4 regions of the Stutzerimonas marianensis genome follow, and region 2 is predicted to be linked to each of the others. Evidence: predicted binding sites of a transcription regulator. Region 2 holds the regulator's gene; each other region holds the start of a gene.

Region 1 (7,970 bases), on a different contig from region 2:
GAGGTAGAAGGAGTCGATCGACTCCATGCCGTCGTTCTCGATCATGCGCGAGGTCCACTCGTTGCTGCTGACCCAGTTACCGTTGTCGTACTGGTAGCCGATCGAGGTGAACTTGCCCTTTTCTTTGTCGAGGCTGAGCAGCGTCAGGGGCGCCATCACGCCGCCGCCGACATCTACGGTGCCGCTGATGTCAGTCTTGATATCCGCTTCGACATAGCCGACGCGCAGCGTACCGAAATTGTTGCTCGCCAGGCTGATGCTGGCGCCGAACAGATTGCCGTAGTCGATATCGAACTGCTCGTCGTAGGCATAGTAGTCACGGTTCTTTGCCTGACCACCCGCTACCTGAACGGTTACCGAACCGTAGGAGAGCGGCACGGTGTAGACCGCGTCGACGCCTTCGTAATTGGTTACCTGGACCTGGCTGTAGACCTCGTCCGGCAGGCGCAGCCATGGGTAGCTGTAACCGACGTCGAGGCTTTCGGAATACATGTAGACCGGGCTGCGCAGGCGGCCGGCGCGGAGCATCAGCTGGTCGGTGGTCTGCCACGAGAGGTAGGCCCACTCCAAGTTGGCTTTCCACTCATCCTGCTGCGCCTTGGCAGTGGCCTGAACGGTCACGCCAACGGTATCGGTGATGCCGTAGCTCAGCTGGGCGCCGAACTTGGACAGCTGGTCGCCGCGCCAGGAATCGTTGGTCTGGCTCTGCACGCCATAGCTGCGGCCGTCGTCTTCGCCGCCCAGATGGGTAAAGCCGACGGTGCCGAAGCCATTGAAACGGTGCTCACCCTGTTCCAGGGCGAAGGCTTGAGTGGTTGCAAGGCAGACGGCTGCCAAGCCGATAACACGTACTGCGGTCATCAGGTTGCTCCTAAAGCATTTAAACGCGGAATTGGGCCGTGGCCGCACGCAGGTGATCGCCCGTGCTGACCAATTGCTCGCCCAGACGGGCAGTGGCTTCGGCGCCATTTGCGGTTGCTTGTGCGTCCTGCTGCAACACTTGGGTTTCTTGTTGGATGGAACTCGACAGACCGATCTGCTCCTGAGTGAACTGAGCGATACCGGCGTTGAGTTCGTCGATCTGATTGACGGTGCGCGCGATGGTCTCGAGTAGCTGGGTCGCTTCGACCGAACGCTCGATGCTGGCGCGCGACTTCTCGCCATTACTGTTCATGACGTTGAGCACGGTATTGGCGCTGCTTTGCAGACGCTGAATGATCTGCTGGATTTCGGCAGTGGAGGCGGCGGTTTTCTGCGCCAGGTTGCGCACCTCGTCAGCCACCACGGCGAAGCCGCGGCCCTGCTCGCCGGCGCGGGCGGCTTCGATGGCAGCGTTCAACGCAAGTAGGTTGGTCTGTTCAGCAATGCTGCGAATCACTGTAAGTACGGAGCCAACCTCCTGGGTTTCCTCTTCCAGTTGCTCCATGGCCTGCACGGCGCTCATCACACTGCTGCCCAGATCGCTGATGCCACTGGAGAGGCTGCCAACGTGTTCACGCGCGGCGGCGGCCTGGCGCGCAGCGGAGTTGGCTTCATCGGAAGCCTGCTGCGAACGCTGCGCGACCTCCTGAATGCTGCCGGTCATGGTGAGAATGTCGCGGGTGATCGAATCGGTATGGTGCTGCTGCGACTTGGCGTTCTCTTCCGAGCCTTGCGTCAGGTCATACAGTTCCTTGGATACCTGTGTCAGTGGGCTGGCCGCTTCGATGATCTGACGGATAGTGCCCTGCAGCTTGTCTAGGAAGCTGTTGAACAGCTCGATCATCGCACCGATTTCATCGTTCGACTGGATGTTCACTCGCTGGGTCAGATCGCCATCGCCGCGTGCGATGGACTGCAGCGATGCGATTACACCGCGCACGTTGGCCATCACGCTGCGAATCACCAGCCAGGCGCCGAGGCTGACCACCACGATTAGTACCAGGCTGAGGATGATACCCAGGCGCGTGGTGGCTTCGTTGGCTTCGCGGGTCTCGGCCAGGGTCTGTTGGAAATCCTGATACGCGCCGGTGCGGAAGTCGCTTGCCAGCTTCTGAGCCTGGGCAAGGTCACCGGCCATGCGATCCAGGTTGGGTCGCAGGTCGTCGAAGGAGGCGCTGCCGTCAATCAGTTTTGTCGAGGCGCTCAGGGCGTTTTCGGCATAAATCTTGACCGCGCTGCGCCAGCCATCCAGTGCCTGTCGGCGTTGTGGTTGGCTGCTTAGCAGCGATCCTAGTGCTTGCTGCTCTGCGTCGATCTGGCTCAGCACCTCACGCGCTTCATCGAGAATGCCAGGCTCACCTGCCGCCACAGCATTGTTCAGCAAGCCAGGAATACGCGAAAACTGGAAGATCACCGCGTCGGCTTTTTCCAGCGTCGGATAGCTCTGGGTTTCCAATGTCACCAGGCGCGAATCGGTAGCCGACAGCTGCAGCGAGGTGTAGCCGACGTAGAGGATCAACCCGAGCAGGGCGACGGCAGGGACCAGCGACAGCTTTGCGGTCAGGGACAAATTCTTGAACATGCATCGACTCCACAGCGGGCGGCGGATACTACGAGACAGCACGTAATAGCGAAATGCCATCTGTCTGAAATATTGTGACTAAGAATGGCATCCGGGTCACGTTATCGGTTGTCGCAGCCCAAACTTGAGCGCCGTCCAGCAGGTGCTGGGCATAAAAAAACCGCCCCGTAGGGCGGTTCCTTTGCAGCAACTGCGGGGTTTATAGGCCGTTCTTGGCCTTGAATTCGCGGCGGCGGCGGTGCAGGACCGGCTCGGTGTAGCCGTTGGGCTGCTTGGTGCCTTCGAGGACCAGCTCCAGCGCGGCCTGGAAGGCGACGTTGTTGTCGAAGTCCGGGGCGAGCGGGCGGTAGGTCGGGTCGCCGGCGTTTTGGCGATCGACCACCGGGGCCATGCGCTTGAGGCTTTCGATGACCTGCTCCCGGGTGACCACGCCATGACGCAGCCAGTTGGCCATGTGCTGGCTGGAGATGCGCAGCGTGGCGCGATCTTCCATCAACGCGACGTCATTGATGTCCGGCACCTTGGAGCAGCCGACGCCAGCATCGATCCAGCGGACCACGTAACCGAGGATGCCCTGGGCGTTGTTGTCCAGCTCGTTGCGCTTTTCCTCCTCGCTCCAGTCGGTGCGGGGTGCCAGCGGGATGGTGAGGATGTCGTCGACCGAGGCCTTCTCGCGCTTGGCGAGCTCGGCCTGGCGGGTGAAGACGTCGACCTTGTGATAGTGCATCGCGTGCAGGGTCGCAGCGGTCGGCGAGGGTACCCAGGCGGTGTTGGCGCCAGCCATGGGATGGCCGATCTTCTGCTCGAGCATGCTCGCCATCAGGTCGGGCATGGCCCACATGCCCTTGCCGATCTGTGCCTTGCCCTGCAGGCCGCAGGCCAGGCCCACGTCGACGTTGTTGTTCTCGTAGGCGCTGATCCACTTCTCGGCCTTCATGGCCGCCTTGCGCACGACCGGGCCGGCTTCCATGGAGGTGTGGATCTCGTCGCCGGTGCGGTCGAGGAAGCCGGTGTTGATGAACACCACGCGCTCACGCGCTTCCTTGATGCAGGCCTTGAGGTTGATCGTGGTGCGGCGCTCCTCGTCCATGATGCCGACCTTGAGGGTGTTGCGCGGCAGACCGAGGACGTCCTCGACACGGCCGAACAGCTCGGTGGCGAAGGCGACTTCTTCCGGGCCGTGCATCTTCGGCTTGACGATGTACATCGAGCCGGTGCGGCTGTTGGCGCGGGTGGTGTTGCCCTTGAGGTTGTGGATGGCGATCAGGCTGGTGAACAGCGCGTCCATGATGCCTTCGGGCACTTCGTTGCCGTCCTTGTCGAGGATGGCATCGTTGGTCATCAGGTGGCCGACGTTGCGGATGAACAGCAGGGAGCGGCCATGCAGGGTCAGCTCGCCGTTGCCGTCGGCCTGGGTGTAGACCCGGTCCGGGTTCATGGCGCGGGTGATGCGCTTGCCACCCTTTTCCAGCTCCTCGACCAGGTCACCCTTCATCAGGCCCAGCCAGTTGCGGTAGACCAAGGTCTTGTCGTCGGCGTCGACGGCAGCGATGGAGTCTTCGCAGTCCATGATGGTGGTCAGCGCCGATTCCATCAGGATGTCCTTCACGCCGGCGGCATCGGTCTGGCCGATCGGGCTGGCCGGGTCGATCTGGATTTCGAAGTGGATGCCGTTGTGCTTGAGCAGGACCGCGATCGGGGCGTCGGCGGCGCCCTGGAAGCCGCGTAGCTGGGCGGGATTCTGCAGGCCGGTGGTGCTGCCGTCCTTTAACGCGACGGTGAGCTTGCCACTTTCGACGCGATAGCCGGTGGCGTCGGCGTGCGAGCCGGTTTCCAACGGCGCCGCTTCGTCGAGAAAAGCCCGGGCGTAGGCGATGACCTTGTTGCCGCGTATCTCGTTGTAGCCCGGGCCCTTGGTCGCGCCGCCTTCTTCGGAGATGGCGTCGGTGCCGTACAGCGCGTCATACAGCGAGCCCCAGCGGGCGTTGGCGGCATTCAACGCGAAGCGCGCATTCATGATCGGCACGACCAGCTGCGGGCCGGCCATGCGGGCAATTTCCTCGTCGACGTTCTGCGTGGTGGCCTGGAAGTCTTCGGCTTCTGGCAGCAGGTAACCGATGTCCTGCAGGAAGGCCTTGTAGGCCACCGGATCGTGAGCCTGCCCGGCGCGAGCCTGGTGCCAGGCATCGATCTGCGCCTGCAGGTCGTCGCGTTTGGCCAGTAGCGCACGGTTCTTCGGCGCCAGGTCGTGGATGACGCTGGAAGCGCCGGCCCAGAAGGCATCGGCGTCGACGCCGGTACCAGGAATCGCTTCGTTGTTCACGAAGTCGTACAGGACTTTGGCGACCTGCAGGCCACCGACTTCAACGCGCTCAGTCATCTCTCGCCTCACTTGATTCTTCATTCCGACACGGACGATTAGGTTCTTGTAGTCCGGGCCGCCGGATACTACATGAAGCCGTTGGGAAAATCAGTCCGCCGGATCGAGGGGTGTTTTGGCTGGCCGCGGGTGCTCCTGGCGCATATCGGACGCGCATCCGGGCGGCGAACGCGGTAGTTTGTCAGCTGCCTGACGTCCAGGCGCAATCCGCCATACTGAACGGCGCGGCCGGTGTCGCCGGGCCATCATGAAGAGGAGCCATCGATGGACGATCTCGTTCTTACCGTCATCGCCGAAGACCAGCCCGGGCTGGTCGAGCGCGTCGCCAAATGCATCAGCGAACACGGCGGCAACTGGCTGGAAAGCCGGATGTCTCGGATGGCGGGCCAGTTCGCCGGCATCCTGCGTGTCGCGGTGCCGACCGCCGCCCACGCCGGATTGATCGAGGCCCTGCATGCTCTTCAGGCACAGGGCATCCGGGTCGTGGTCGCGCCGAGCGGTGCCGAGCCCGAGCGCAGCTGGCGGATGATCCAGCTGCAACTGGTCGGCAACGACCGCACCGGCATCGTTCGCGACATCACTCGCCTGCTGGCCAGCCATGGCGTCAACCTCGAGAGCCTGGACACCGATGTGCTACCGGCGCCGATGACCAACGAGCTGCTGTTCCATGCCGAGGCGCTGCTCGCCGTGCCCGCCGAGTTGTCGCTGGACGAGCTTCAGGGGCATCTGGAGACGCTGGCCGACGACCTGATGGTCGAGCTCAAGCTGCAGCCGGCCGACCGAAACGCCTAGCGTACAGGGCTTTTGCGCAGGGTCCGCCAGATGTCATAGCTGTAGACGGCCAGCCCTGCCCAGATGCAGATGAATGCCACCTGGCGGTCGGCCGGGAAGGGCTCGTTGAAGACCCAGACCGCGAGAATCAGCAGCAGCGTCGGCGTGATGTATTGCAGGAAGCCCAGCGTGGAATAGGGCAGGTGCCGCGCAGCAGCGTTGAAGCACAGCAGCGGCACCAGCGTCACGGGGCCGGCGGCGACCAGCCAGAGCGCCTCGGGAGTGGCCCAGAATGACCATTCGGTGCTGGGCCCGCTGCCAAAGAAGAACAACCAGACGAGGGCGATCGGTAGTAGCAGCCAGGTTTCCACTACCAGCCCGGGCAAGGCCGCGACCGGCGCCTGCTTGCGCAACAGGCCGTAGCTGCCGAAGCTCAGCGCCAGCACGATCGACACCCAGGGAAATTCGCCCAGGGTAATCAGTTGCAGGGAGACCCCGATCACCGCCATTGCCACCGCAAGCCACTGCAACGGGCGCAGCCGCTCACGCAGCACGATCAACCCGAGCAGCACATTGACCAGCGGATTGATGTAGTAGCCCAGGCTCGCTTCCAGCATGTGCTCGTGGTTGACCGCCCAGACGTAGATCAGCCAGTTGCTGGCGATCAGCAGGCTGGAAATCATCAACACGCCGATCCGCTTGGGATGGGCAAGCAGCTCCTGCCACCAGCCGCGGTGGCGCCAGATCATCAGCACCAGGGTGCCGAACAGCGCCGACCAGATCGCCCGCTGGGTGACGATTTCCAGCGCGGCGTACTGCTCGATGGATTTGAAGTACAGCGGAAACATGCCCCAGATGCTGAAGGTCGTCAGACCCAGCAGATAACCCTTGCGCAGATCGGCGGTGGCCATGGATGTCCTGGAAACGAAGGCAGTGGAAAAGCCCGCCATTGTGCGCCTGCCGCCTGTGCTTGTCTGCCGTCCTGACCGCTCGGACAGGCCCTGAAGCATCTGTAAACACCCAGGCGTGAACGCAACGGCTGCCGGCTCGTCAGAACAGGTAATCGACCCATCACGAGGTGCCGAATGAAGCTCGAGAACAAGGTTGCGCTGGTCACGGGTGGCTCGCAGGGCATCGGCCGCGGTATTGCCCTGCGGCTGGCCGAGGAGGGCGCGGACCTGGTCATCAACAGTCGTCACGAGAACGACCAGGCCCGGGAAACGCTCGCGCAGATCCGGGACCTGGGCCGCCGGGCCTGCTTCATACCGGCGGACGTCGGGGTCGTTGCCGACTGTCGGCGGCTGGTCGAACGGGCCGTCGAGCAGATGGGGCGCCTCGACATCCTGGTCAACAACGCCGGCGTACAGACTCATGCGTCCTTCCTGGACGCCAGCGAAGAGGACTACGACCAGGTGCTCGACATCAACCTGCGCGGGCCCTTCTTCCTCGCCCAGGCGTTTGCCCGCCATGTGCGCGACCGCGGGCACCGAGGCCGCATCATCAACAACAGTTCGGTTCACGAAGAGCTGCCGCATCCCAATTTCACCGCCTACTGCGCAAGCAAGGGCGGCATGAAGATGCTGATGCGCAACATCGCCATCGAGCTCGCGCCGCTGGGCATCACCGTCAACAACATCGCGCCCGGTGCCATCGAGACGCCGATCAACCGCGACCTGATGAACCAGCCGGAAAAGCTCGACACGCTGCTGCAGAACATTCCTGCCAACCGCCTCGGCCAGCCGCGCGACGTGGCCGGTGCGGTGGCCTTTCTCGCCTCGGACGACGCCGACTACATCACCGGCGCCACCCTGGTTGTCGACGGTGGCCTGCTATGGAACTACAGCGAACAATGACCGACACCCGCAAAGGCGTCTTCGACTACGACACCCACAGCGTATCGGCTGCCGACACCCTGACCCCGGCCGATCGCTACCAGGAGCTTTTCGTCGCGGTGCAGACCGGGCGCGTCTTCGAGGACAGCAAGACCTTCGTCGATTGCGCGCCGCGGATCGATCCCGAGCAGATTCTCGACAACTACCGGACACGCTGCCACGAGCCGGATTTCGATCTGGTCGCCTTCGTGCATGACCACTTCAGCGTGTTCGAAATGCCGCCCAAGGAGTTCGTCGCCAACCCCAACGATTCTCTCGCCGAGCACATCGACCGGCTCTGGCCGGTACTGACCCGCCATCCGAAACATCATCCACGGCATTCCTCGTTGCTGCCGCTGCCGCATGACTACGTGGTGCCGGGCGGCCGCTTCACCGAGATGTACTACTGGGATTCCTACTTCACCATGCTGGGGCTCGATGAAAG
Region 2 (7,970 bases):
GCCGGTCGCGGTCGCAAACTGGCCTTTGCCGTGCAACTGATCCAAAAGCGATTCGAATTCTTCGTCGGTGATCTCATCACCGCTAGCCGCGGCCGGGGCCTCCGCTGCCTCGTCGAGTGCGCCGAGGAACTGCTCGAACTCGCTGTCCGCGTTCACAGGCTCGGGGGCGGGCTCGGCCGCCACGGCAACCGGTTCGGCAGCGGCCGGCGCAGCAGAAGCCGGCTCGGCCAGGCGCGACAGTGCCGCCAGCAGCTCCGGCGTGGCAGGCGTAATCGCGGTACGTTCACGCACCTGACTGAACATTTCGTTGACGGAGTCCAGTGCCTGCAGCACGACGTCCATCAATTCCGAGTCGACGCGACGCTCACCCTTGCGCAGGATGTCGAAGACGTTTTCGGCGATGTGGCAGCACTCGACCAGTTCATGCAACTGGAGGAAACCCGCACCACCCTTTACCGTATGGAACCCGCGAAAAATCGCATTGAGCAAGGCTGCGTCATCGGGGCTGCTCTCCAGCTCCACCAGTTGCTCTGACAATAGTTCGAGAATCTCGCCGGCCTCTACCAGGAAATCCTGGAGGATTTCTTCATCGGCGTCGAAGCTCATATTTCACATCCCCTAAAAGCCCAGGCTCGAAAGCAGATCGTCGACATCGTCCTGCCCGGATACGACATCCTCACGTATATCGGCATGCATCTGCGGACCTTCACCGTGGGAAGGGCCTTTTTCTAGTTTTTTTCGTTCCTGCTCTGCGCGCAGCTCTTCGCGGTCGTGCTGGATACCCGCGACGCGATCGACCTGGCCGGCCATCAGCACGAGATTGAGCAGGTTGCTTTCGAGTTCGGTGATCAGTCGCGTGACTCGCTTGATCACCTGACCGGTCAGGTCCTGGAAATCCTGAGCAAGCATGATCTCGCTGAGGTTCTCCGACAGCTGGGTCCCGTCGTTCATGGTCCGCTGCAGGAACTGATCGAGCCGCTTGACCAGGTCACGAAACTGCTCGGCATTCATGTCGCGGCGCATGAAGCGCTGCCAATCGGCGGTCAGGCTCTGTGCCTCGTAGCTGACGTAGTTGACCAACGGCGCGGATTCCTCGACGAGGTCCATGGTCCGGTTGGCCGCCTTCTCCGTCATTTCCACGACATAAGACAGCCGGTCGGTTGCATCGGTGATCGGGGACGGGTCGCCCCCCGTCGCACAGGTGTCCATCTCCAGTTTGACGATGGCGTTGTGCAGTTCCCGGGTGAGCTTGCCGACTTCCTGATACAGCCCCTGGTTCCGAGCCTGGTTGAGCTCGTTGAACATCTGGGCCGCTTCTTCGAATCGGCCCTGCTGGAGGCTTTCGATCAATTGGGGTGCGTGAGCCTTGAGCGTCGCTTCGAACTCCGCCAGGCTTTGGTCTGCTTGCGTCATAGTGCCCTCGCGGCGTTACTTCAGCCGTTGACGCGCTCGAAGATCTTCTCGATTTTCTCTTTGAGTACCTGAGCCGTGAACGGCTTGACCACGTACCCGTTAACACCGGCCTGCGCGGCCTCGATGATCTGGTCACGCTTGGCCTCGGCCGTCACCATCAGCACCGGCAGGTGCTTGAGGCGGTCGTCCGCACGCACCGCGCGCAGCAGGTCGATGCCGCTCATGCCGGGCATGTTCCAGTCAGTGACGAGGAAATCGAAACTGCCGCTCTTGAGCATAGGCAGTGCAGTGGTGCCATCATCCGCCTCGGCGGTGTTGGTGAAGCCCAGATCGCGCAAGAGGTTCTTGATGATCCGTCTCATCGTCGAAAAGTCGTCGACGATGAGGATTTTCATGTTCTTGTCCAAGTACACCTCCGTAAATCCCGAAATCCCAGAACCTGCTCAGGGTCTGTTGCGGGCTTCGTTCATGAAGCTCGCCCAGAGCAGTTTCTATTCGCGTTTTCTTGAGAACCGACCTATCGAGCGCGCCATTCGCCGAGACGGGCCCGCAGGCGCGCCGCACACTGGCTGTGCAGCTGACTGACCCGTGACTCGCTGACGCCCAGAACCTGGCCGATTTCCTTCAAATTCAACTCTTCGTCGTAATACAGCGACAGCACCAGCTTTTCACGTTCGGGCAGATTGGCGATCGCATCGGCCAGGGCCTGCTGGAAACGCTCGTCCTCGAGATCACGAGACGGTTCCGGATGTGCACTGGCGGCATCTTCACCGAACTCCCCGTGCTCGCCTTCGGTCAGCAGATCATCGAAGCTGAACAGGCGGCTGCCCAGGGTGTCGCCCAGAATGCCGTAGTACTCATCGAGACTCAATTTAAGTTCGGCCGCAACCTCATGATCTTTAGCGTCGCGTCCGGTTCTGGCCTCGATTGCGCGTATCGCTTCGCTCACCATCCTCGAATTGCGGTGCACCGAACGCGGCGCCCAGTCGCCCTTGCGGACCTCGTCGAGCATGGCGCCACGAATGCGAATGCCCGCGTAGGTCTCGAAACTCGCCCCCTTGCCGGAGTCGTACTTCTTCGACGCCTCGAGCAGGCCGATCATGCCGGCCTGCATCAGATCGTCGACCTGCACGCTGGCCGGCAGCCGCGCCAGCAGGTGATAAGCGATGCGCTTGACCAGCGGGGCGTACTGCTCGATGAGCTGGTACTGGGAGTCTTTAGCCACTTTGGTGTTGTACATAACCGATTCCAGCCGCTGTCAGTCGTGTGCGTTTGCGGTGGGCCTGACCAGGCGCTCCACAAAGAACTCAAGGTGGCCACGCGGGTTCGCCGGCAGCGGCCAGGTGTCGATCTTCTGCGCGATGGCCTTGAACGCCAGCGAGCATTTGGCTCGCGGGTAGGCCTCGTAGACCGCGCGCTGTTTCTGAACGGCCTTGCGAACCGCCTCGTCGTAGGGAACCGCGCCGACGTACTGCAGGGCGACGTCAAGAAAACGTTCAGTCACCTTGGTCAGCTTAGCGAATAGATTGCGTCCTTCCTGCGGGGCGTGCGCCATGTTCGCCAGCACCCGGAACCGGCTGATGCCGTAGTCGCGGTTGAGCAGTTTGATCAGCGCGTAGGCGTCAGTGATCGACGTCGGCTCGTCGGTGACGACCAGCAGGACCTCCTGCGCCGCCCGCACGAAGCTCACGACACCGTCGCCGATGCCGGCGGCCGTATCGATGATCAGCACGTCGATGTCGTTGCCGATTTCGCTGAAGGCCTGAATCAGACCGGAATGCTGCATCGGCGACAGCTGCACCATGCTTTGCGTGCCGGACGCGGCGGGCACGATGCGCACGCCGCCCGGCCCCTGGATCATGACATCGCGCAGATCACAGTCACCGGCGATCACGTCCGCCAGGGTGCGCTTGGCCGTCAAGCCGAGCAGCACGTCGACGTTGGCCAGGCCAAGGTCGGCGTCGAGCAGCACGACACGCCGACCGAGGTCGGCCAGCGCCAAGGAAAGATTGACCGATACGTTGGTCTTGCCGACGCCACCTTTGCCGCCGGTCACTGCAATAACCTGTACGGGATGAATACCCATCATCAAACGCCTATATCTTGCTGGGGCCCGCAGGCCATCGATGCGTTCAGCCCGAACGCGTCTAGTGTTTCGCTCTCACGCAGCGCCCTGTTCATCCCGCCCTCCGCGAAGATCCGTTGTACAGGCCGGAGAACATGTCAGCCATCGTTTCCTCGCTGGGCGACTCTTCGGATTGCAGACTCACCGCCCGGCTGACCAGTTGATGCGTCCGTGGCAGCTGGAGATCCTCTGGAATGCGCGGACCGTCGGCGAGGTAGGCAATCGGTAGATGCTGGCTGATGGTCAGCCCGAGCACGTCGCCCAGAGTACCCGCCTCGTCAAGTTTAGTCAGGATGCAGCCCGCCAGCCCGCAAGGCCGGTAGTGATGCCAGGCCGCCTTCAGCACCTGGCTCTGGCTGGTCGCCGCGAGCACCAGATAGTTCTTCGAACGCACGCCCCGATCGGCCAATGCCTGAAGCTGCAGGCGCATCATCGGATCGCCCGCCGGCAGACCGGCGGTGTCGAGCAGGATCAGCCGCTTGCGCGCGACCGGCTCCAGGCTCTTGCTCAGCGGCTGGCTCGGGTCGATCTGGATCACCGGCACGTTGAGGATACGGCCCAGAGTCTTGAGCTGTTCCTGAGCGCCGATACGGTAGTTGTCCATGCTCGCCAGGGCGATGCTCTGCGCGCCGTGCTTGAGGACATGGCGTGCGGCGAGCTTGGCCAGGGTCGTGGTCTTGCCGGCGCCGGCCGGGCCGACCAGGGCAATCACACCGCCCTCTTCCAGCGGCTCGTGCTTGGTCACCTTGATCGACTGGGCCAGGTGCGCCAACAGCATGCGCCAGGCCTGACGCTGATCGCTGATCGCGGCCACCTTCTCCAGCAGCCCGCGCGACAGGTCCGCCGGCAGGCCGAGGCGCTGCAGGCGACGCCACAAGCCGGCCTGCTGCGGGCGACGATTCTGCTCGTGCCCCCAGGCCAACGACCCGAGCTGCACTTCGATCAGCTCCCGCAGCCCCTGCAATTCGGACTGCATGGCCTCGACGGCACGCGAGTCGAGTGCCGATGCTGCCATCGCGGCAGCAGGCGCAACGGCAGGCTTGGCGCTCGCGGCAGGTTTCTCGTCAAGCAACTGACGGTCGCGTGCCGGCTCCGTGTGCGGCGCGCTCAGTTCGGCATGCGCGTTGGCGATACGGGTCTGAGTCTTGCGCAGCTCCGCCTCGAGCGCCGGATTCGGCTGCTTGGGCGCCACCGCCTCCATCGGATAATCGAGCACGGCCGTCAGCTCGACGCCACCGGCCACACGGCGATTGCCAGTGATCACGGCATCAGCGCCCAGCTCGTCACGAATCATCTTCATGGCGATACGCATGTCGGCTGCGAAGAAACGTTTGACCTGCATGGCCTGTACCCTCGGTTAATTCTGACCCACCGTCGAAACGATGGTGACCTGCTTGTTATCCGGTATTTCCTGATAGGCCAGGACATGAATGTTGGGGACTGCCAGCCGGGCGAATCGCGAGAGCATCGCGCGGACCGGGCCGGCCACCAGCAGGATCGCCGGCTTACCCATCATTTCTTGACGCTGTGCCGCATCTACCAGAGACCGTTGCAACTTTTCGGCCATTCCCGGCTCGAGAAGAATGCCATCTTCCGAACCCTGTCCGGCCTTCTGCAGGCTATTGAGCAATATCTGTTCCAACCTGGGTTCAAGCGTGATCACAGGCAGCTGCGGCTCAAGCCCCACAACGTTTTGCACGATTGCGCGGGACAGCGCGACCCGCACGGCCGCCACCATCGCGGCGGGATCTTGACTCTTGGTGGCCACGTTCGCGATGGCTTCGGCGATGGTGCGGATGTCGCGGACCGGTACCTGCTCCTGCAGCAGCGCCTGCAGCACCTTGAGCAGTGTCGACAGCGAGATCATCCCCGGCACCAGTTCCTCCGCGAGCTTCGGCGAACTCTTGGCCAGCAGCTGCATCAGCTGCTGGACTTCCTCATGCCCGAGCAGCTCGTGCGCATGCTTGTGCAGGACCTGGTTGAGGTGCGTAGCGACCACGGTGCTCGCATCCACCACGGTGTAGCCGAGCGACTGCGCCTGGTCGCGCTGACTGGCCTCGATCCAGACCGCCTCCAGCCCGAACGCCGGGTCCTTGGCGGCGATGCCGTTGAGCGGGCCGAACACCTGCCCGGGGTTGATCGCCAGCTCGCGGTCGGGATAGACCTCGGCTTCAGCCAGGCTCACTCCCATCAGCGTCAAGCGATAAGCGTTGGGCAGCAGATCGAGGTTGTCGCGGATGTGCACCGACGGCATCAGGAAGCCGAGGTCCTGCGACAGCTTCTTGCGAACCCCCTTGATACGGGCCAGCAACTGGCCGCCCTGGTTGCGATCGACCAGCGGAATCAGGCGATACCCCACTTCCAGGCCAACCATGTCGACGGGCGTCACGTCGTCCCAGCCGAGTTCCTTGGTCTCCGCGGCGCGCTGGGCGGGCAGCGTTTCCTGCTGTTTCTGAACCTCCTGCTCGGTTTTCGCCTTGGCCTGCTTCTGACGGTGCCAGATCCAGTAGGCCCCACCGGCTGCCACGGCGCCAAGTCCGAGAAAGGACATGTGCGGCATGCCGGGGACCAGGCCCATGGCGATCATGATGCCTGCCGACACCGCAAGAGCCTTCGGCGAGGCGAACATCTGGCGGTTGACCTGCTGGCCCATGTCTTCGGAGCTGGTCACGCGGGTCACCATGATCGCCGCGGCGGTCGAGAGCAGCAACGAAGGGATCTGCGCAACGAGGCCGTCACCGATGGTCAGCAGCGCATAGACCTGACCGGCTTCACTGAAGCTCATGCCATGTTGCGCCATGCCGATGCCCACGCCACCGATCAGGTTGATGAACAGAATCAGCAGACCGGCGATGGCATCGCCGCGCACGAACTTGCTGGCACCATCCATCGAGCCGTAGAAATCGGCTTCCGAGGCCACCTCGACCCGGCGCTGCTTGGCTTCGACCTGATCGATCAGGCCGGCGTTGAGGTCCGCATCGATCGCCATCTGCTTGCCCGGCATGGCGTCGAGGGTAAAGCGCGCGCTTACCTCGGAGATGCGCCCGGCACCTTTGGTGACCACGACGAAGTTGATGATCATCAGGATCGCGAACACGACGATACCGACAACGTAGTTGCCGCCGATCACCACGTTACCGAAGGCTTCGATCACATGGCCTGCCGCGGAGCCGCCTTCATGGCCGTTGATCAGCACGACTCGGGTCGAGGCCACGTTCAGCGCCAGCCGCATCAGGGTCGCGACCAGCAGAATCGTCGGGAACACGGCGAAGTCCAGCGGCCGCAGCGCATAGACGCTGACCAACAACACCACGATCGACAGCGCGATATTGAAGGTGAACAGCAGGTCCAGCAGGAACGGCGGCACCGACAGCATCATCATGCCCATCATGACGAGCAGGAGCAGCGGCACGCCGAGGTTGCCGCGCCCAGCGCCGGTCAGGCCATTGCGAATATTGACGAGTTGCGTGCGATCCACGAAGACCCCGACAGAACAGTTCCAAAGAATTGACGCCTGAAGCGCCCTGTACGGGTTGATAGCAAGAAGGGGTCCAACTTCGGCATCGCAGCCGACACGGGCGATTCCTTGCAAGGCCGGCAGCTCGATTGCGAACCGACCGCAGCCATCAAAGTCTCAAAAAGAACGTCGTGCGGCGCCTACCGCGCGACGACTTCCGGCGGCCAGGCCCGCCATCGACAGGCACAGGAGTCTTGCAATGAAACAGTGGATCATCGCGGCGCTCGCGGGCTGCGCGGTAGTCGGCGCCAACGCCGAAACGCTCAACGTCCAGGTCAAGGCGGTCAATGCCCAGGGCGTCGGCGACAGCGTCGGTACGGTAAAGATCGAAACCAGCGAGTACGGGCTGGTGTTCCGCCCGGAACTGTCGGGGCTCGAGCCGGGCACCCACGGTTTCCACATTCACGCCAAGGGCAGCTGCCAACCCGAGGACAAGGACGGCAAACCCGTTCCCGCAGGGGCAGCCGGCGGGCATTGGGACCCGCAGAATACCGGTAAGCACGGTGAGCCCTGGGGTGACGGTCACATGGGCGACCTCCCGGCCCTGATGGTCAACAGCGACGGCAAGGCGAATCAACCGGTACTGGCGCCGCGCCTGAAGAGCCTTGGCGACATCAAGGGGCTGGCCCTGATGGTCCACAAGGGCGGTGACAACCACGCCGACCACCCCGAGCCGCTCGGCGGTGGCGGTGCGCGCGTCGCGTGCGGATTGATCGAATAAGAAAGCAGCTGGAGGCTGAAGGGCTTGCGCTTCAGACCTCCGGCTACCCGCTCACCTCACTCATCCTTTCTCAGATCAGGCGGAATCGGCAGGTTGCCCAACGGGTCGGGCCGCTTGCCCCTGCCGGAGCGGTACTGGCGCAACTGGTAGACGTAGGCCAGGACCTGGGCAACGGCCAGGTACAGGCCGGCCGG
Region 3 (7,970 bases), on a different contig from region 2:
GCTTCTCGATCATCCCGTGGATTTCCTGCGCCGAGGTCTGGGTGCGATGAGCCAGGCTGCGTACCTCGTCCGCGACCACGGCGAATCCACGCCCGGCTTCGCCGGCGCGGGCCGCTTCGATGGCCGCGTTGAGCGCCAGCAGGTTGGTCTGCTCGGAGATGCCCTTGATCACGTCGAGGATCTGGCCGATGCCCACGGTCTGGTTGTTCAGTGCCTCGATCTGGGCGCAGGACGCGCTGATGTTACCTGACAGTCGCTTCATCGCCTCGATGTTCTGCTCGACCACCTTGCGCCCTCCCTCGGCCTGGTGGCTGGCGCCGCTGGCCTGCTGCGAGGCGTCGGCGGCGTTGCGGGCGATTTCCTGGGCTGCCGCGCCGAGCTGGTTGATCGCCGCGGCGACGCTGTTGGTGCGGCTGGCCTGCTCGTCGGAATTGACCATCGAGGAGTTGGAGGCCGCCAGCACGCGCTGCGCCACTTCGTTGACCTGCTGAGTCGCCGACGACACTTCGCGGATCGAGCCATGGATACGCTCGACGAAGCGGTTGAAGGCGGACGCCAGTTCACCGAACTCGTCCTTCGACTCCACCTTGAGCCGACGGGTCAGGTCGCCCTCGCCTTCGGCGATGTTGCCCATGGCTCGACCCATGTCGGTCAGCGGGCGCATCAGCACTCGAATCAGCATGCCCAGCAACACGAGGATGAACACCACCGCGATGACGGCCGCCACCAGGGCTGAGGTGCGGAAGCTGGAGAGCGTCGCATAGGCCTTCTGCTTGTCGACCGAGATGCCGACGTACCAGGTCACCGACGGCAGGCCGGTCACCGGGCTGAAGCTGAGGATGCGCGCCTGACCGTCGAGCTCGGCTTCGCTGAAGCCGCTGGTCAGCGACGGGGTGTTCTGCGGGTAGATCTCGGCGAGGGTCTTCATCACCTTGTTCTGATCGGGGTGGACCAGCACCTTGCCGTCGCCGCTGACGAGAAAGGCGTAGCCCATGCCGTCGAAGTTCAGGGCGTTGATGATGTCCACCAGCACCTTCAGGCTGAGGTCGCCGCCGACCACGCCTAGGTTCTGGCTGCCCGCCTTTGCCGGCGTCGCCGCGGTGATGATCAGTTCGTTGGTGGCAGCGTCCTGATAGGGCTCGGTCAGGGTCGTCTTGCCGGCATTGACGGCATCCTTGTACCAGGGGCGCTGGCGCGGATCGTAGCCTTCGGGCAGTTCGAAACGCGGATGGACGATGAACTCGCCGTCGTTGCGGCCGAGGTAGGTGAAGGCGAAGGTGGAGCTCAGCGCCGGCTGTTGCACCAGCGCCTCGACAGCCTGGCCGGAGCTGTCGCGGGCGATGGTCTGCGCGGTGCTCTCCAGCAGCACCAAACGGCCGGACAGCCAGTTCTGGATATTGTGGGCAGTCACATCGCCCATTTCGTCCAGGTAGCTTTCCAGCTTGGCCTGGATGGCGTTGCGCTGCAGGTAATCGTTGAAGAGCGTAAACAGTGCGAAGGTCGCGATCACGACCAATGACGCGGCCAGAAGGATCTTGTGGCTGAATTTGAGACGGCTAGGCATGGGCGCGTGTCCGGATAGGTCTGGATCGAGTGCGGCAATCCCTGGCCTCTTTGAGCGTCCACTGCACGAGACCTTGTATCGGCCCCGGGCCGGCGATCTTGAGCCAGAGGCTCTTGATCGAACGCCCCGCAAGCGCCGGATGACGGACGCTCCAGCAAGCCCTTCCATGCCAGCCGACAAACGGCATGGCCCTTGGCTATCAACCCAAAGGCGCCAGGACCGCCCTGCCGTGGCGCCTCGTTCGGGAAATCGCTCAGGCGCTACGCCCGACCAGCACCGGCCACACCCGTGGACGCAGGCCTTCGCCCAGCACGGTCAGCAGGCCAATGGCACCGGCGATCCAGTACCAGCGCGCGAGCGGGTCGAAACCCAGCCAGCCGAGGGCGTGCAGGAAGACCATGGTGATCAGCACCGGGCAGACGTAACGCACCATGAACAACCACAGCGCATAGCCCAACGGTGGCAGGCCGAGCTCGTCGCGCATGATGTCGCTGCGCAGCGCGTAACCTGCGAACACCACGATGAAGATGCCACCCAGCGGCATCATCCAGCGCGAGGTCAGGTAATCCAGCCAATCGAAGAAGTTCTTGCCCAGCGGCGCCCAGCCGGCCATCAGGTTGAACGAAAGCATCGCCAGCAGGCTGATCACCAGCAGCACCGCGCCCGCACCCATGGCGGCCTTGAGGCGGCTGATGCCGTGCTTCTCGTTTAGGTAGGCCACGGTGGCCTCGATCATCGAGATGGCCGAGGTCAGCGCGGCGATGGACACCATGGCGAAGAACAGCACGCCGAACAGCGTGCCGAACGGCATCTGCTGGAAGGCCAGCGGCAGGCTCATGAAGATCAGGCCCGGGCCGGCGGTCGGGTCCATGCCATTGGCGAAGATGATCGGGAATATCGCCAGCCCCGCCAGCAACGCAACGGCGGTGTCGGCGATCGCGACCATGAAGGTGGTGCGCGCGATGGACTGCCCATCGGGGATGTACGAGCCGTAGGTGAGGATGGCGCCGGACGCCAGGCTCAGGGTGAAGAACGCATGCCCGAGCGCGGCCAGGAGCGCCTCACCGGTGAGCTTGGAGGTGTCGAAGCTGAAGAGGAAGGCAAAGCCCTGGTCGAAACCGCCGCTGGTGAAGGCATAGCCGACCAGAATCAGCAGCATGATCGCCAGCCCCGGCATCATCCAGCGCACGGCGCGCTCGATGCCGGCCTGCACGCCCCTGGCGACGATCCACAAGGTCAGCAGCGCCACCAGCAGGCTCCAGCCGCCAAGTTGCAGGGCATTGGCGTTGTGCGCCTCGAACACCTGGGCGAGCGCATCGACCGAGCCGCCCGCGAGCGAGCCGTCGAGCATCTTCAGCGTATAGGCGAAGGCCCAGCCGGCCACGACGACATAGAAGCACAGGATCAGGAAGCCGGCCGTCATCGCCATGCCGCCGACACCCTTCCATAGCGGGCTGCTACCGTTCTCCCGCACCGCACGGCCGATGGCGTCGATGGGGCTGCCACGGCCACGGCGGCCGATGGCGATCTCGGTCATCATCACCGGAATGCCGATGGCCAGGATGCACGCCAGGTACATCAGGACGAAGGCGCCGCCCCCGTATTGGCCGGTGATGTAGGGGAATTTCCAGATATTGCCGAGGCCGACGGCCGAGCCGGTCGCAGCGAGGATGAAGCCCCAGCGGGACAGCCAGAGGTTCTTCGGTTTTTCACGGGTCATGCGCCACCTGTTTGTTGTTATCTGTGACGGAAATCGAACCCGCCGCGCTCGTGACACGGCGGAGTGAAAGCGGAAACACCGGGACGAGCGGCAGACTGCACGCCGGGCGCCTTGCAGACGCCCGGCAATGCGCGACCGACTCGCGGCTGCGCGGTACGCAGCGGGGTCACAGACAAAACGGCGCGCATTGTATACCTGCCAGGCGCGGCTCGGGCCGGCAGTCGTCTGCCCGGCACCCCACCCCGTGGCACGTCCATGCCTGGCGAGCAGCCAGGCCGAGCCATCTCAAACCACCCCGCGTGCGGCGACAAGCGCGTCCCGGAGCAGCCGACCTCGTTACCGGCACCCGTTGCGTCAGCATTTCTTTACAGCGCCTGGAGCGGCAGCACTGCAGAGCGGGCAGCTCCAGCGGCGTAACGATTTGCTGACAGGCCGATGCGGCAGCCTGTCGCATGGGCATCAGATCATCCCTGCCAGGTTCAGAAATACCAGCACGATTCCCAGCGGTGTGCCGAAACGCAGCAAGAGCCACCAGGCCCGGAACAGGCCGTCCCGCTGCAGGCCGATGGCCTCGCGGACAGTGGCTTCCTTGAGCACCCAACCGGTGAACAGCACCGTGCCCAGGCCACCGAGCGGCATCAGCCAGTTGGTGGTGAGGTAGTCCAGGGTGTCGAAGAAGGTCTTGCCGAAGAGCTGATAGTCCGCCCAGAGGTTGAACGAGAAGACGCTGCCCAAGCTCAGCAGCCAGAGCAGCCCGCCGCTGACCAGCACCGCCTTGAGCCGGCTCATGCCGAAACGTTCGGTCAGCCACGCGATGCTCGGCTCGGACAGCGAGATGGCCGAGGTCAGCGCGGCGATCACCAGCATGACGAAGAACAGCCCGCCGACCACCTGCCCCAGCGGCATCTGGCCAAAGGCGATGGGCAGCGTGACGAAGATCAGCCCCGGACCCGCGCCCGGCTCCAGCGCGTTGCCGAACACCAGCGGAAAGATCGCCATTCCCGCCAGCAGCGCCACGGCGGTGTCGGCCAAGGCGACGAGAACGGACGTCTTGGCGATGGAGGTGCCTTCTGGCAGATAGGAGCCGTAGACCATCATCGCGCCGCAGCCCAGGCTGAGCGTGAAGAACGCGTGGCCGAGCGCAATCAGTACGCTCTTGGCGGTCAGCTCGGAGAAATCGGGCACGAAGAGGAACTGCAACGCCTGGGCGAATTCACCTTCGATGGCGGCATAAACGACCAGCACCAGCATCAGCACGAACAGCCCGGGCATGAGGAAACGCAGCGAGCGCTCCAATCCGCCGCGCACGCCGAGCCCGACGATCAGCATGGTCGCGGCCAATACCAGCGTGGCGCACACCACCAGGCGCAGGGGGCTGGCGAGCAACGCGCCGAACAGCTCGCCACTGGCCTCGCCGCTGACCCCGGCGAAACCGCCGCTGAAGGTCGCCGGCACGTAGGCCAGCGCCCAGCCGGCCACCACCAGGTAGAAGCTCAGGATCAGGAAACCGGTCAGCCCGCCGAGCCAGCCGGCGACACGCCAGCGGGTGCTGGCGCCGGCCTCGCGCGCCAGCCGCGCCACCGCGCCGTCGGGGTTCTGCCGCCCGCGCCGGCCGATCATCACCTCGGCCATCAGCAGCGGAATGCCGATCAGGAGGATGCAGGCGAGATAGACCAGCACGAACGCGCCGCCACCGTTCTGCCCGGTGATGTAGGGAAACTTCCAGATATTGCCCAGGCCCACCGCCGAACCCGTGGCAGCGAGAAAGAACACCCAGCGCGAGGACCAGAGACCGCGCGTGGCGCGTTGCTGGGCATGAGCGGAAGTGCCGCCGAGCGAGCCGGCGGCAAGGCTTTTTTCAGTCATTGCGGATTCCTGCTTGTTGTTGTTTTCAGGGAATGTCCGGGACGGCGAGCGAGCCGTCCGGGTGAATCAAACCGGCCGGGGCGCAGCGGCCGGCGGGGTCAGATCGTTGGGTCAGGATCGGATGCCGGGTACGGAGCCCGGCCGTCCCGACGTGTCATGACTGGGCCAGCAGCCCGTCACCTTGACGCGCGCAACGCCGGCCCGCCGAACGAGCCGCCCAGGCCACTAGGCATGCAGCCGATGTGGCGTGGCCTGCAGCTGTTCGCCGCCCTGCAACCGCTCGAGTGCCAGGCGGTCGGCGATGACCGAGGTGCATTCGCCACTGGCGGCGGCGCGCTCGAAGATCTGCCGCAGGGTGTCGGCGATGCCGCGGATATGCGCGTCCGACTGCGAGGCGCTGCCGCCGACGCGCTGGTAGTACACGTCGATGATGCCGCCGGCGTTGATCGCATAGTCCGGCGCGTAGAGGCAGTTGCGCCGCTGCAGCTCCGCGCCGATTTCCGGACTCGCCAGCTGATTGTTCGCCGCGCCCGCGATCACCGGCGCGCGCAGCGTAGTCAGGGTTTCGGCGTTGAGGATGCCGCCCATGGCACAGGGCGCGAACACGTCCACGTCCAGGCCGTAGATGTCGTGCGGGCGTACCGCACAGGCGCCAAGCTCTTCCACGGCGGTGCGCACGTTGGCGTCGAAGATGTCGCTGACCCAGAGCTGCGCGCCGGCCTCCTTGAGGTGCCGAGCCAGACCGAGACCGACGTGCCCGACCCCCTGGATCGCCACCTTCAGGCCGATCAGGTCATCGCGCCCGAGGCGGTGGCGCACCGCCGCTTTGAGCCCGACGAACACACCGAGCGCGGTGGAGGGCGACGGATCGCCGCTGGCAATGCTGCCGTCGAGCGTGGCCCGTGGCGTGGCACCGATCACGTGCCGGGTGCGCTGGGCGAACGCCTGCATCTCCGGCTCACCGGTCCCGGAATCGGCCGCGGTGATGTAGCGCCCGCCGAGGCTGTCGACGAAATCGCCCATGGCGTGCAGCAGTGCCGGGCTCTTGCCGGTGTGCGGGTCGCCGATGATCACCGCCTTGCCGCCGCCGAGCTTGAGCCCGGCCAGCGAAGATTTCAGCGTCATCCCACGCGACAGCCGCAGCACATCGCGCAGGGCCTCGTCGTCGTTGACGTAGGGAAACATGCGACAACCACCCAGCGCAGGGCCGAGCGTGGTGTCGTGGATGGCGATGATCGCCTTCAGGCCGCTGGCCTGGTCATGGCAGAAGACGACCTGTTCGTGGGCGTCGAAATCGGGATGGGTGAAGACGGACATGGGGGCCTCTCTTGTAATTGTGCGTTGCAGCGACCGGCAGAACCGGCCGCGGCCTCGTGGCTTGAACGGCGGTCGCAGGTGCGCCTGCTCCTACAGCGGCGGGTCAGGCCGCGGAGTGGAACAGGCGCACGGGTTGTTCTGCATCGCCGGCGGCGAGCTGCTCGATCAGCAGCTTTTGCCGCTGGCGGGCGGCCGCAACGCTGCGCTCCTTGATCGGGCCGTAGCCGCGGATCTGCTCGGGCAGCGAGGCGATGGCGACCGCGGTGCGGTAGTTGGTCGGCTTGAGCTCACGCAGCAGCGACTCGACGATGCCTTCGTACTCGCCGATCAGCTCGCGCTCGAGCTTGCGGTCATGGCCATAGCCGAACGGATCCAGCGGTGTGCCACGCAGGAAGCGGAACTTGGCCAGCACGCCGAACACATTGAGCATCCACGGCCCCAGCTCGCGCTTGCGCGGCTCGCCGGTGACGGGGTCACGCTTGGCCAGCCAGGCCGGGGCGAGGTGGAACTGCAGCTTGTAGTCGCCCTCAAACTGCGCCTCGAGTTGCTGGCGGAATTCCGGCTCGCTGTAGAGCCGCGCCACCTCGTACTCGTCCTTGTAGGCCAGGAGCTTGAAGTAGTAGCGGGCGACGGCCTTGGACAGCGCCAGGTCGTCCGCCGTATCGGCATCGCGCACGCGCTCGACCAGCTGGCGATAGCGGCGCGCCAGCCCGGCGTTCTGGTAGCGGGTAAGGAAATCCACGCGCCACTCGACGATCTCTTCCAGGGTTTTACAGAGTGGTTCGGCGACCTCGACCGGGCGCGCCAGCCCTTCCACCGCTTCGCGTTCTAGCACCGCACGGCGGCCCCAGCGGAAGGCCTGCAGATTCAGCTTGGCGGCAACGCCATTGAGTTCGATGGCCTTCTCGATGGCCTCGGCGCTGATCGGCAGCAGCCCCTGCTGATAGGCAAAGCCGAGCAGAAACAGGTTGGTGGCGATGCTATCGCCCAAGAGCCGCGTGGCCAGGCGGGTGGCATCGACGAAGTGGGTCTTGTCGGCGCCGACTGCATCGTTGATTGCCTGGCGCATGGCCGCGCCGGGCACCTGGGCATCCGGGTTGCGAGTGAACTCGGCGGTGGCGGACTCGTGGCTGTTCACCACGGCATTGCTGATCTGCTCGTTGAGGCGGGTCAGCGATTCATCGCCCGCCGCGACGATCAGGTCGCAGCCCAGCAGCAGGTCGGCTTCACCGGCGGCGATACGCACCGCGTAGATGTCGCTCTGCTTTGCGGCGATGCGCACGTGAGTGGTCACCGGGCCGAATTTCTGCGCCAGACCGGCCTGGTCGAGCACGGTGCAGCCCTTGCCTTCCAGGTGCGCGGCCATGCCGAGCAGCGCGCCGAGGGTGGTCACGCCGCTGCCGCCAACGCCGGGGATCAGCACGTTCCATGGCCGCTCCAGCGACGGATGCTGCGGCTCGGGCAAGGTCGCCGCCTCGATACCGCCAGCCACGGCTTCGGGCT
Region 4 (7,970 bases), on a different contig from region 2:
CAGGCCGGGCTGGCGGTCCTGCTTCTGTGCGGGGATCTTCGGGTAGGCCATGACTGCTCCAGGTGGGTGGGTCGGTCTAGTTACGGCTGATACCCGCCGGGAAAGTTTCGGTCGGGTGCCGAGCGGGGTGCGTTCCTCATCGGTTGCTCGCCGCTGGTCGCCGGGGCCGCGCGATGCCTGACAGCGCCCCGCGCCGGGCGTAGAATCCGCGCCGCTCAGACCTGCCACCTGAAACTTCTCCCGAACCCGTACCTGTCCTCGCGCTTGCTCGAAGCGGCGGGAGAGTTCGTCGTTGGGCTTCAGGCGCATCGTCCTTTTCATCACCGCCCTTCGCGCTGACCTCCGTTCGGGAGGCTCTGGCGGCCGAAGGCATTGCTTTTCAGAACGGCCCGAATGAACGAAACCCAAAGCACCACCGGCGGGAGCTGGCTCAGTGTCGTCGCACTGGCCCTAGCCGCCTTCATCTTCAACACCACCGAGTTCGTCCCGGTCGCCTTGCTCAGCGATATTGGTCGCTCGTTCGACATGCCACCGTCGCAGGTCGGGCTGATGCTGACGATCTACGCCTGGGTGGTCGCGCTGATGTCGCTGCCGATGATGCTGATGACACGCAACGTCGAACGGCGCACCTTGCTGATGTTCGTCTTCGTGGTGTTCATCGGCAGCCATCTGGTGTCGAGCGTGGCCTCGAGCTTCGGCATGCTGATGGTCAGTCGTGTCGGGATTGCCCTGGCGCATGCGGTGTTCTGGTCGATCACAGCGTCCCTGGCGGTGCGAGTGGCGCCGCCGGGTCGGCAGGCGCAGGCGCTTGGGTTGCTCGCGACAGGCAGTGCGCTGGCCATGGTGCTGGGCATCCCGCTGGGGCGCGTGGTCGGGGAGATGCTGGGCTGGCGGACCACCTTTCTCGCTATCGCGATCATCGCCAGCCTCGTGGTGATTTGCCTGGCGCGCACGCTGCCATTGCTGCCGAGCCAGAACTCCGGTTCGCTGCGCAGCCTGCCGGTGCTGTTCCGCCGCCCGGCGCTGGTCGCCACCTATGTGCTGACCGCCCTGGTCATCACTGCGCAGTTCACCGCGTACACCTACATCGAACCCTTCGCTCAGACCATCGCTCACCTGAGCGGCGACATGACCACGGCGCTGCTGTTGCTCTTCGGGGGTGCCGGTATCCTCGGCTCGATGCTGTTCAGCCGATACAGCACGCGCTATCCGAAGGGGTTCCTGATCGCGGCGATATCGGTCATGGCGACCTGCTTGCTGCTGTTGCTGCCCGCTGCGCGTGACAGCTCGCTGCTCGGGGCGCTGGTGGTGGTGTGGGGCATCGCCGGCATGTGCTTCGGCCTTGGCCTGCAGGCGAAGGTGCTGAACCTGGCGTCGGACGCGACGGACGTGGCCATGGCGATGTTTTCGGGTATCTACAACATTGGCATAGGCGCAGGCGCCCTGATGGGCAGTCTGGTGGTGCGCCAGCTGGGCCTGGCGAATGTTGGGATGGTCGGCGGGTTGCTGGCGCTGGCGGGCGTGGTGCTCTGCTGTTTCGCCGCCTATCGCTTCGCGCGGCCGGTGGAAACGGCTGTCGGCTGAGGCGTCAACCCGCGCGGGGTGCCGAGCGAGGCGGTCCACGGCAGGCCTTGGCCGCCTCGGGCTAGCAGAACGCCGGCCCTGCTCGAATGCAGGGCCGGCGGCTTCGGGTGCGGTGGCGTCAGTTCAGTTCGTTGGCGAAACGTCCGACCGCGCTGACGACCTGCTTGGCGCCGTCCTGGATCTCGACGATCACGGCGCCGGCCTGATTGGCGAGATTCAGCCCTTCGGCCGCCTGTTCGCGGCTGTTGGCCATCTCCCGTACGGCGTCGTCGACCAGGGTCTGGTTCTTCTGCACCACGGCGACGATCTCCTCGGTGGCGGCGCTGGTCCGGCCCGCCAGCTGGCGAACTTCGTCGGCCACGACCGCAAAACCCCGGCCCTGCTCGCCGGCACGCGCCGCTTCGATGGCCGCGTTGAGCGCCAGCAGGTTGGTCTGCGCGGCAATGCCGCCGATGGTCTGGACGATCGAGCTGATGAGCAAGGATTGCTGGCCCAGGGCTTCGATACCCTGGGTGGCGGATTCCACCTCGGCCGCGATGCGCTGCATGGTTGCGACCGTGTTCTTGACCACCACGGCACCGCGTTCGGCACGGGTGTCGGTCTGCCGTGACACGTCATAGGCGATGCTGGCCGCCTCGCGTACTTCTTCTTCACGTGCTACCTGATCGGTTACCACGCTGGCGAACTTGACCACCTTGCAGAGTTTGCCCTCGGCATCGAATACCGGGTTGTAGGTCGCTTCCAGCCAGAGGTCGCGCCCATGGCTGTCGACACGCTTGAAGCGGTCGGCGACGAACTCACCGCGATTGAGGGTTTCCCAGAATGCCCTGTACTGCGCGGAGGAGGCCTCTTCCTGGGTGCAGAACATGCTGTGGTGCTTGCCGACGATCTGCTGGAGCGAATAGCCGGTGCCCTTCAGGAATTGCTCGTTGGCGGTGACGATGGTGCCGTCCAGGTTGAACTGGATAACCGCGGTCGAGCGCAGCAGGGCGTTGATGAAGGCTTCGTTCTCCTTGGCCAGCTGCAGCTCGCGCGTCACTTCGCGGGCGAAGCCGCTGATGTGGTGCAGCCCACCTTGCGCATCGCGGATCGGATACCACTCGATGTGCAGCCAGACGAGGCTGCCGCTGGCGCTCAGGAAGCGGTAGTTGTCGCTGATGGGGTCGTGCTTTGCTACGGCTGCTCGGAAGTTGTGGTAGCAGGGCAATTGTTTCACGTAGGCGGGAACAATCTCCGCCATGGCACGACCAGTCAATTGCTCGGGCTGATAGCCGAGTGCCTTGGCGAACGCTTTGTTCACCGTCTTCATCCTGAGCTCCGTGTCCAGCGTGATGGACAGCTTCGTCGCTTCGATCTGCTCGCGCAGTTGACGAAGCTGCAGCAGCTCCTCGGATTGCTCTTCGAGTTGTTTTTTGAGACGGCCGTTGAACATGTGTAGCACCGAAAGGTGAGTTGACGTGCCAGCTCTATCGGCGCAGCTTCCGGATACTTGATTGCAGCTCGTCCGCTGCCAGCGGCGCATGCGGAGATTCAACTTGCCGCCAGCTTGGGCCGCGTGCCGCTCAGTCCAGCCGTTCGAGGCGAACACGGATCACCCCGGCGCGGGTGCTGGCGATGCGCTGGAATGCGGCTTTGGACAGGTCGATGACGCGGCCGCGGACATAAGGGCCGCGGTCGTTGATGCGCACTACCACGCTCTTGCCATTGCGAGCGTTGACCACCCGGACTCTGGTGCCGAACGGCAGCGTCCGGTGGGCGGCGGTCAGCGCTCCCTGGTCGAAGCGTTCGCCGTTGGCGGTCAACTTGCCATGGTGCTGTTGAGCATAAAAGGAGGCCTTGCCAGAGCCTATAGCTTCACCCTGCTCGGTGACCGGCCGGGGCTCGGTGCCGGTTGGTGGCTCCTTCGGCGGCGTCGCGCAACCGGCCAGCGCGGCAAATAACGAGATTGCGATCCAGCGAGTTGACCCTTTGAGCATGTTCGTTCCTTGTCTGCCTATCCGAGGCTGTGTCGACGGGTATCGAGCGATCGCCCCAGGCTTCGTGCGATCGGTGTCTATGGAAACGGTGCGAGCTATCTACGTTGTGGACGACAAATTGACCGAGAACCGCACGCTTGAGCGCTGACGGGACGTTCTGATTCCAGCGCGCGGCTCATCGGCTGCCGTCAATCGCCGGGCTTTGCCAGCCACTCGTCCGCGATGCGCTGGTATTCCCCGGTGGCCTTGGTCAGGTGCAGCCACTGATCGACGTAGGCCTTGAACGCTACATCGTCACGCGGGAGCAGAAAGGCCTTTTCGCTGTACTGCAGGGGTTTGTCGGGGTTCACCGCACACAGGGTCGGGTAGTTGCGCTGCTGGTACTGCGCCTCTGACGAGTCGGTGATCATCACGTCGGCCTTGTTGTCGGCGACGGATTTGAAGATCACGGTGTTGTCATGGAACAGCTCGAGCTGCGCCTTGGGCAACTCGCGATGTACGAAGGCCTCGTTGGTGCCGCCTGGTGGCTCGATCAGGCGTACTGAAGGCTGGTTGAGCTGTTCGATGGTCTGGTACTTCTCGACCTCGTCGCAGCGGACGAAGGGGATCTTGCCGTCAACGGTGATGGGGTCGCTGAAGAACGCCTTTTTCTGCCGCTCCAGCGAAATGGAGACGCCGCCGACGGCCATGTCGCACTGAGCCAGGAAGTCCGGCATCAGCGTCTTCCAGGTCGTCGGCACCCACTGGACCGTCACGCCGAGCGACTTGGCCAGCGATTCGGCCAGCGCAATGTCGATCCCCTCGTACTGCTTGTCGTCGCGCAGGAAGGTGTAGGGCTTGTAGTCGCCGGTCGTGCAGACCTTCAGCGTACCGCGCTGTTGGACTTGATCGAGCACTGAGGAAGAGGGCGCGGCGAAGGTCGCGCCGCTGGCCAGCAAGACGCCAGCTGCAATCAGAGATCTCATGGTGTTTCCTTGCAAGGGCAGGCCGAGGCGGCCGTTATTGTTCTGACCCGTCAGTTGGGCACCTCGAACGTAACGGAGAGCGACCAAATCTCACAAGAGGATTTGCGTCAGGGCGTACCACCGCTTTCCGCAGTGCCCGCGGCCGAACAAGTTCGGCCCTACCCAGTCCGGGGCCGGCTTATCTGGGCGCTCGGGTCCTCCGCCGGTCGTTATAGGGCCGAATTCATTCGGCCACTCTGCGTAACTCCGAGCTTGTTCCCACAAGCCTCAGGCGTGCGGCTTGCTGCGAATGGTCTTCATCAGGTCGTCCGGCGTGATGTGGCCGACCACGCTGGCGGCGCTGCCCGGTTGCGGCAGGTTGAGGATGTTGCCCTTGATCTTGCCGATCACGTGCATCTCGCAGGGCTTGCAGTCGAACTTCAGGGTCAGCACCTCGTCGCCATGTACCAGCTGCATTGGCGCGACCTTGGTGCGCACGCCCGTCACGCCCTTGGCCTGTTTCGGGCAGAGGTTGAAGGAGAAGCGCAGGCAGTGCTTGGTGATCATCACCGGCACTTCGCCGGTTTCTTCGTGGGCCTCGTAGGCCGCATCGATCAGCTGCACGCCATAACGGTGATAGAAGGCCCGGGCTTTCTCGTTGTAGACGTTGTAGAGGAACGACAGGTGCGACTCAGGATAGACGGGCGGTGGCACGCTGACCGGCTTGCGCCCGCCGCGCGGGCGGATGGCTTCGCGCGCGTCGGTCAGCGCCTCGATGGCTTCGCGGCGCAGCGCCTTGAGTTGCGAGTTCGGGATGAAGAACGCCTGCGGGGCGTCCACTTCGACTTCTTCGGCGTGGTAGATCGTCGTCCCCAGCTGGCTCAGCAGGTCGGCGATCTGGCCGGGCACCTGCTCGGGCTTTTTCGCTTCGCCGAACGGGCCGGGCAGGGTGGCCGTGGCGTAGGCGCCTTCTTCGCTGGTGACATGCAACTCGAGGTCGTCCGCTCGCAGGCGGGCCAGCCAGCGCACGCCGACGCGGCGCTCGGCGGACGTTTTCAGCAGTGCCTGTTGCCAGTTGTGATCCAGGTTGCGGTTGAGCGGATGGTTGGGCCGCAACTGGCGCAGGGCCGCCGGCATCTCGTTGGGCTCGACGCGGTACTGCCAGAGCGGCTGGCCGTCTTCCTCGAACTGCGCGAGCGGCTCGACCACGCTGGCGCGGAAGCCCACCACCTCGCGCTTGACCAGCACATTGAGCCCGTCGCCGTTGGACAACGGCTCGCGGGTCTGCACGGTCAGGTCATGTTTGCCGACCTTGAGCACTTCGCCGACCGCAAGGCCGGTGAAGGTCGGCGAGTCGAAGGCGCCGATGTCGATCTTGCGGTCGGTGACGAAATAGTCGGTGCTGCCCCGGTGGAAGGTCTTGTCCGGGTCCGGCACGAAGAAATGTTCGGTACGGCCGCTGGAGGCGCGTTGCAGATCGGGGCGGCCTTCGAGAATCTCGTCCAGGCGCTGACGGTAGTACGCGGTGATGTTCTTGACGTAGCTCACGTCCTTGTAGCGCCCCTCGATCTTGAATGAGCGCACGCCGGCATCGACCAGCGCGCGCAGGTTGGCGCTCTGGTTGTTGTCCTTCATCGACAGCAGGTGCTTGTCGAAGGCCACCACGCGGCCCTGGTCATCCTTCAACGTGTAAGGGAGGCGGCAGGCTTGCGAGCAATCACCACGGTTGGCGCTGCGGCCGGTTTGCGCATGGCTGATGTTGCACTGGCCGGAAAACGCCACGCACAGCGCGCCGTGGATGAAGAACTCGATGGCCGCATCCACTTCGTCCGCAATCGCGCGGATTTCCTGCAGATTCAGCTCGCGCGCCAGCACCAGCTGCGAGAAACCGGCCCGGGACAGGAACTTCGCTCGCTCCAGGGTGCGGATATCCGTTTGGGTGCTGGCGTGGATCTCGATCGGCGGCAGGTCCATCTCCATCACGCCCATGTCCTGCACGATCAGCGCATCGACACCGATCTCGTGGAGCTGCCAGATCAGTTTGCGCGCGGCCTCCAGCTCGTCGTCATGGAGGATGGTGTTGAGGGTGACGAACACCCGCGCGTGGAACATGTGGGCGAATTTCACCAGCTCGGCGATGTCCGCCACGCTGTTCTCGGCGTTGTGCCGCGCCCCGAAGCTCGGCCCGCCGATGTACACCGCATCGGCGCCATGCAGGATGGCTTCGCGCGCGATGGACGCATCTCGGGCGGGGGAGAGCAGTTCGAGGTGGTGCTGGGGTAGGGACATGGGCGCGGACCGGCATGAATCGAAAGTCGCGCATTGTAATGGCTTGCGGCCGGTTTGGGGTTGGCCGCCGGGCGCGTGACCACTCGGCGGAGGGGAGCGGTCCAGGTTCGTGTTCGGTGACCTGTTCGTGCGTCATCTCGATTAGACGATAAATGATTACACCTCTTGTTCGCGAGTGATTATTATCCGCTGGCGCGAATGAAGGGCTTTCGCGTAATAAAAACGAAACGGTGCGCGGTTGCCACCACGAACAACTGGGGGATCGAGAATGAAACGTCGTAAAACGGGCTTCGACAGGCCGCACACACCCTGGCGGCGCACCACCACCGCCTTCCTGTGCTGCGCGCCCCTAGTTGCCGCGCCCATGACCGGCAATGCGCAAAGCACGAGCGAAACGAAGTCCGATGAGCCCTATCGCCTCGCGCCGGTCATCGTCAATGCGCAGGCCTCTGCCGATGATGATGCGAATTCGGTCGTCGCCAAGGAGCTTTGGGTAGGCGGAAAGGTGGCGACCAGCCTTCTCGATACGCCGGCCTCGGTTTCAGTCATCACACAGAAGGAAATCGAGCAGCGCAGCGCCAGTACCACCGAAGAAGTGCTGCAGTACACGCCGGGCGTCATCACCGATTTCTACGGCACGGACGATCGCAACGACTACTTCAAGATCCGTGGCTTCGATGCCACGACCTATCGTGACGGGCTGACCCTGGGCTCGATGCGCGGTGTTCGTGAAGAACCGTTCGCCTATGAGCGAGTTGAAGTGCTGCGCGGCGCCAACTCCACGCTGTTCGGGCCGGCGGACCCAGGCGGCTCGGTGAATTTCGTGAGCAAGCAACCGCGCTTCGAAAGCTTCGGGCAAGGCTTCGTGACCTACGGTTCCTTCGACCACAAGGAAGCTGGCGTGGACGTCGGCGACGTGCTGAACGAAAGCGAGACTCTGGCTTACCGTTTCACTGGCAAGCTGCAGGACAGCGACCGCGAATACGACCATTCTCAAGACGACAACAACTTGCTGATGAGCGGCCTGACCTGGGCGCCGACCGCCTTCACCTCGGCCACTTTGATAGTGGATCACCTGCGCCAGGACAATACGCCCAACAGTGGTGGCTACCCGAAGGATCGGGAGTATGACCGCGACGAGTTCTTCGGCGAGCCGAGTTACAACTTCCACGATGTC

The links. Region 2 encodes FliA, which starts transcription of late flagellar genes. Its sites were predicted from a motif close to CTAAAGTTTNNNNNNNNNNNGCCGNTAA; they were not measured.
Region 1: MST27_RS01030 (methyl-accepting chemotaxis protein) is a predicted target of FliA. The motif match lies at 2,605-2,632, and genes of this name have one in related genera.
Region 3: MST27_RS22770 (methyl-accepting chemotaxis protein) is a predicted target of FliA. The motif match lies at 1,640-1,667, and genes of this name have one in related genera.
Region 4: MST27_RS11615 (methyl-accepting chemotaxis protein) is a predicted target of FliA. The motif match lies at 3,051-3,078, and genes of this name have one in related genera.

Annotation. Positions count from the first base shown of each region.
Region 1 covers NZ_JALGRD010000001.1:230,571-238,540, reverse strand. The annotation lists gene MST27_RS01035 (hypothetical protein) at 1-861, opposite strand, end outside; gene MST27_RS01030 (methyl-accepting chemotaxis protein) at 881-2,503, opposite strand; gene MST27_RS01025 (malate synthase G) at 2,703-4,883, opposite strand; gene MST27_RS01020 (glycine cleavage system transcriptional repressor) at 5,148-5,675, shown strand; gene rarD (EamA family transporter RarD) at 5,672-6,565, opposite strand; gene MST27_RS01010 (SDR family NAD(P)-dependent oxidoreductase) at 6,740-7,507, shown strand; gene treF (alpha,alpha-trehalase TreF) at 7,504-7,970, shown strand, end outside.
Region 2 covers NZ_JALGRD010000002.1:179,665-187,634, forward strand. The annotation lists gene MST27_RS03860 (chemotaxis protein CheA) at 1-606, opposite strand, end outside; gene MST27_RS03865 (protein phosphatase CheZ) at 619-1,413, opposite strand; gene MST27_RS03870 (chemotaxis response regulator CheY) at 1,434-1,808, opposite strand; gene fliA (RNA polymerase sigma factor FliA) at 1,931-2,653, opposite strand; gene fleN (flagellar synthesis regulator FleN) at 2,672-3,499, opposite strand; gene flhF (flagellar biosynthesis GTPase FlhF) at 3,591-4,880, opposite strand; gene flhA (flagellar biosynthesis protein FlhA) at 4,896-7,016, opposite strand; gene sodC (superoxide dismutase [Cu-Zn] SodC) at 7,255-7,776, shown strand; gene flhB (flagellar biosynthesis protein FlhB) at 7,833-7,970, opposite strand, start outside.
Region 3 covers NZ_JALGRD010000005.1:121,061-129,030, reverse strand. The annotation lists gene MST27_RS22770 (methyl-accepting chemotaxis protein) at 1-1,564, opposite strand, end outside; gene MST27_RS10310 (sodium-dependent transporter) at 1,818-3,284, opposite strand; gene MST27_RS10305 (sodium-dependent transporter) at 3,744-5,150, opposite strand; gene MST27_RS10300 (Glu/Leu/Phe/Val dehydrogenase dimerization domain-containing protein) at 5,376-6,467, opposite strand; gene MST27_RS10295 (indolepyruvate ferredoxin oxidoreductase family protein) at 6,571-7,970, opposite strand, start outside.
Region 4 covers NZ_JALGRD010000006.1:25,193-33,162, reverse strand. The annotation lists gene MST27_RS11625 (SDR family oxidoreductase) at 1-51, opposite strand, end outside; gene MST27_RS11620 (sugar transporter) at 394-1,584, shown strand; gene MST27_RS11615 (methyl-accepting chemotaxis protein) at 1,703-3,016, opposite strand; gene MST27_RS11610 (septal ring lytic transglycosylase RlpA family protein) at 3,147-3,560, opposite strand; gene MST27_RS11605 (transporter substrate-binding domain-containing protein) at 3,749-4,525, opposite strand; gene MST27_RS11600 (peptidase U32 family protein) at 4,793-6,793, opposite strand; gene MST27_RS11595 (TonB-dependent siderophore receptor) at 7,158-7,970, shown strand, end outside.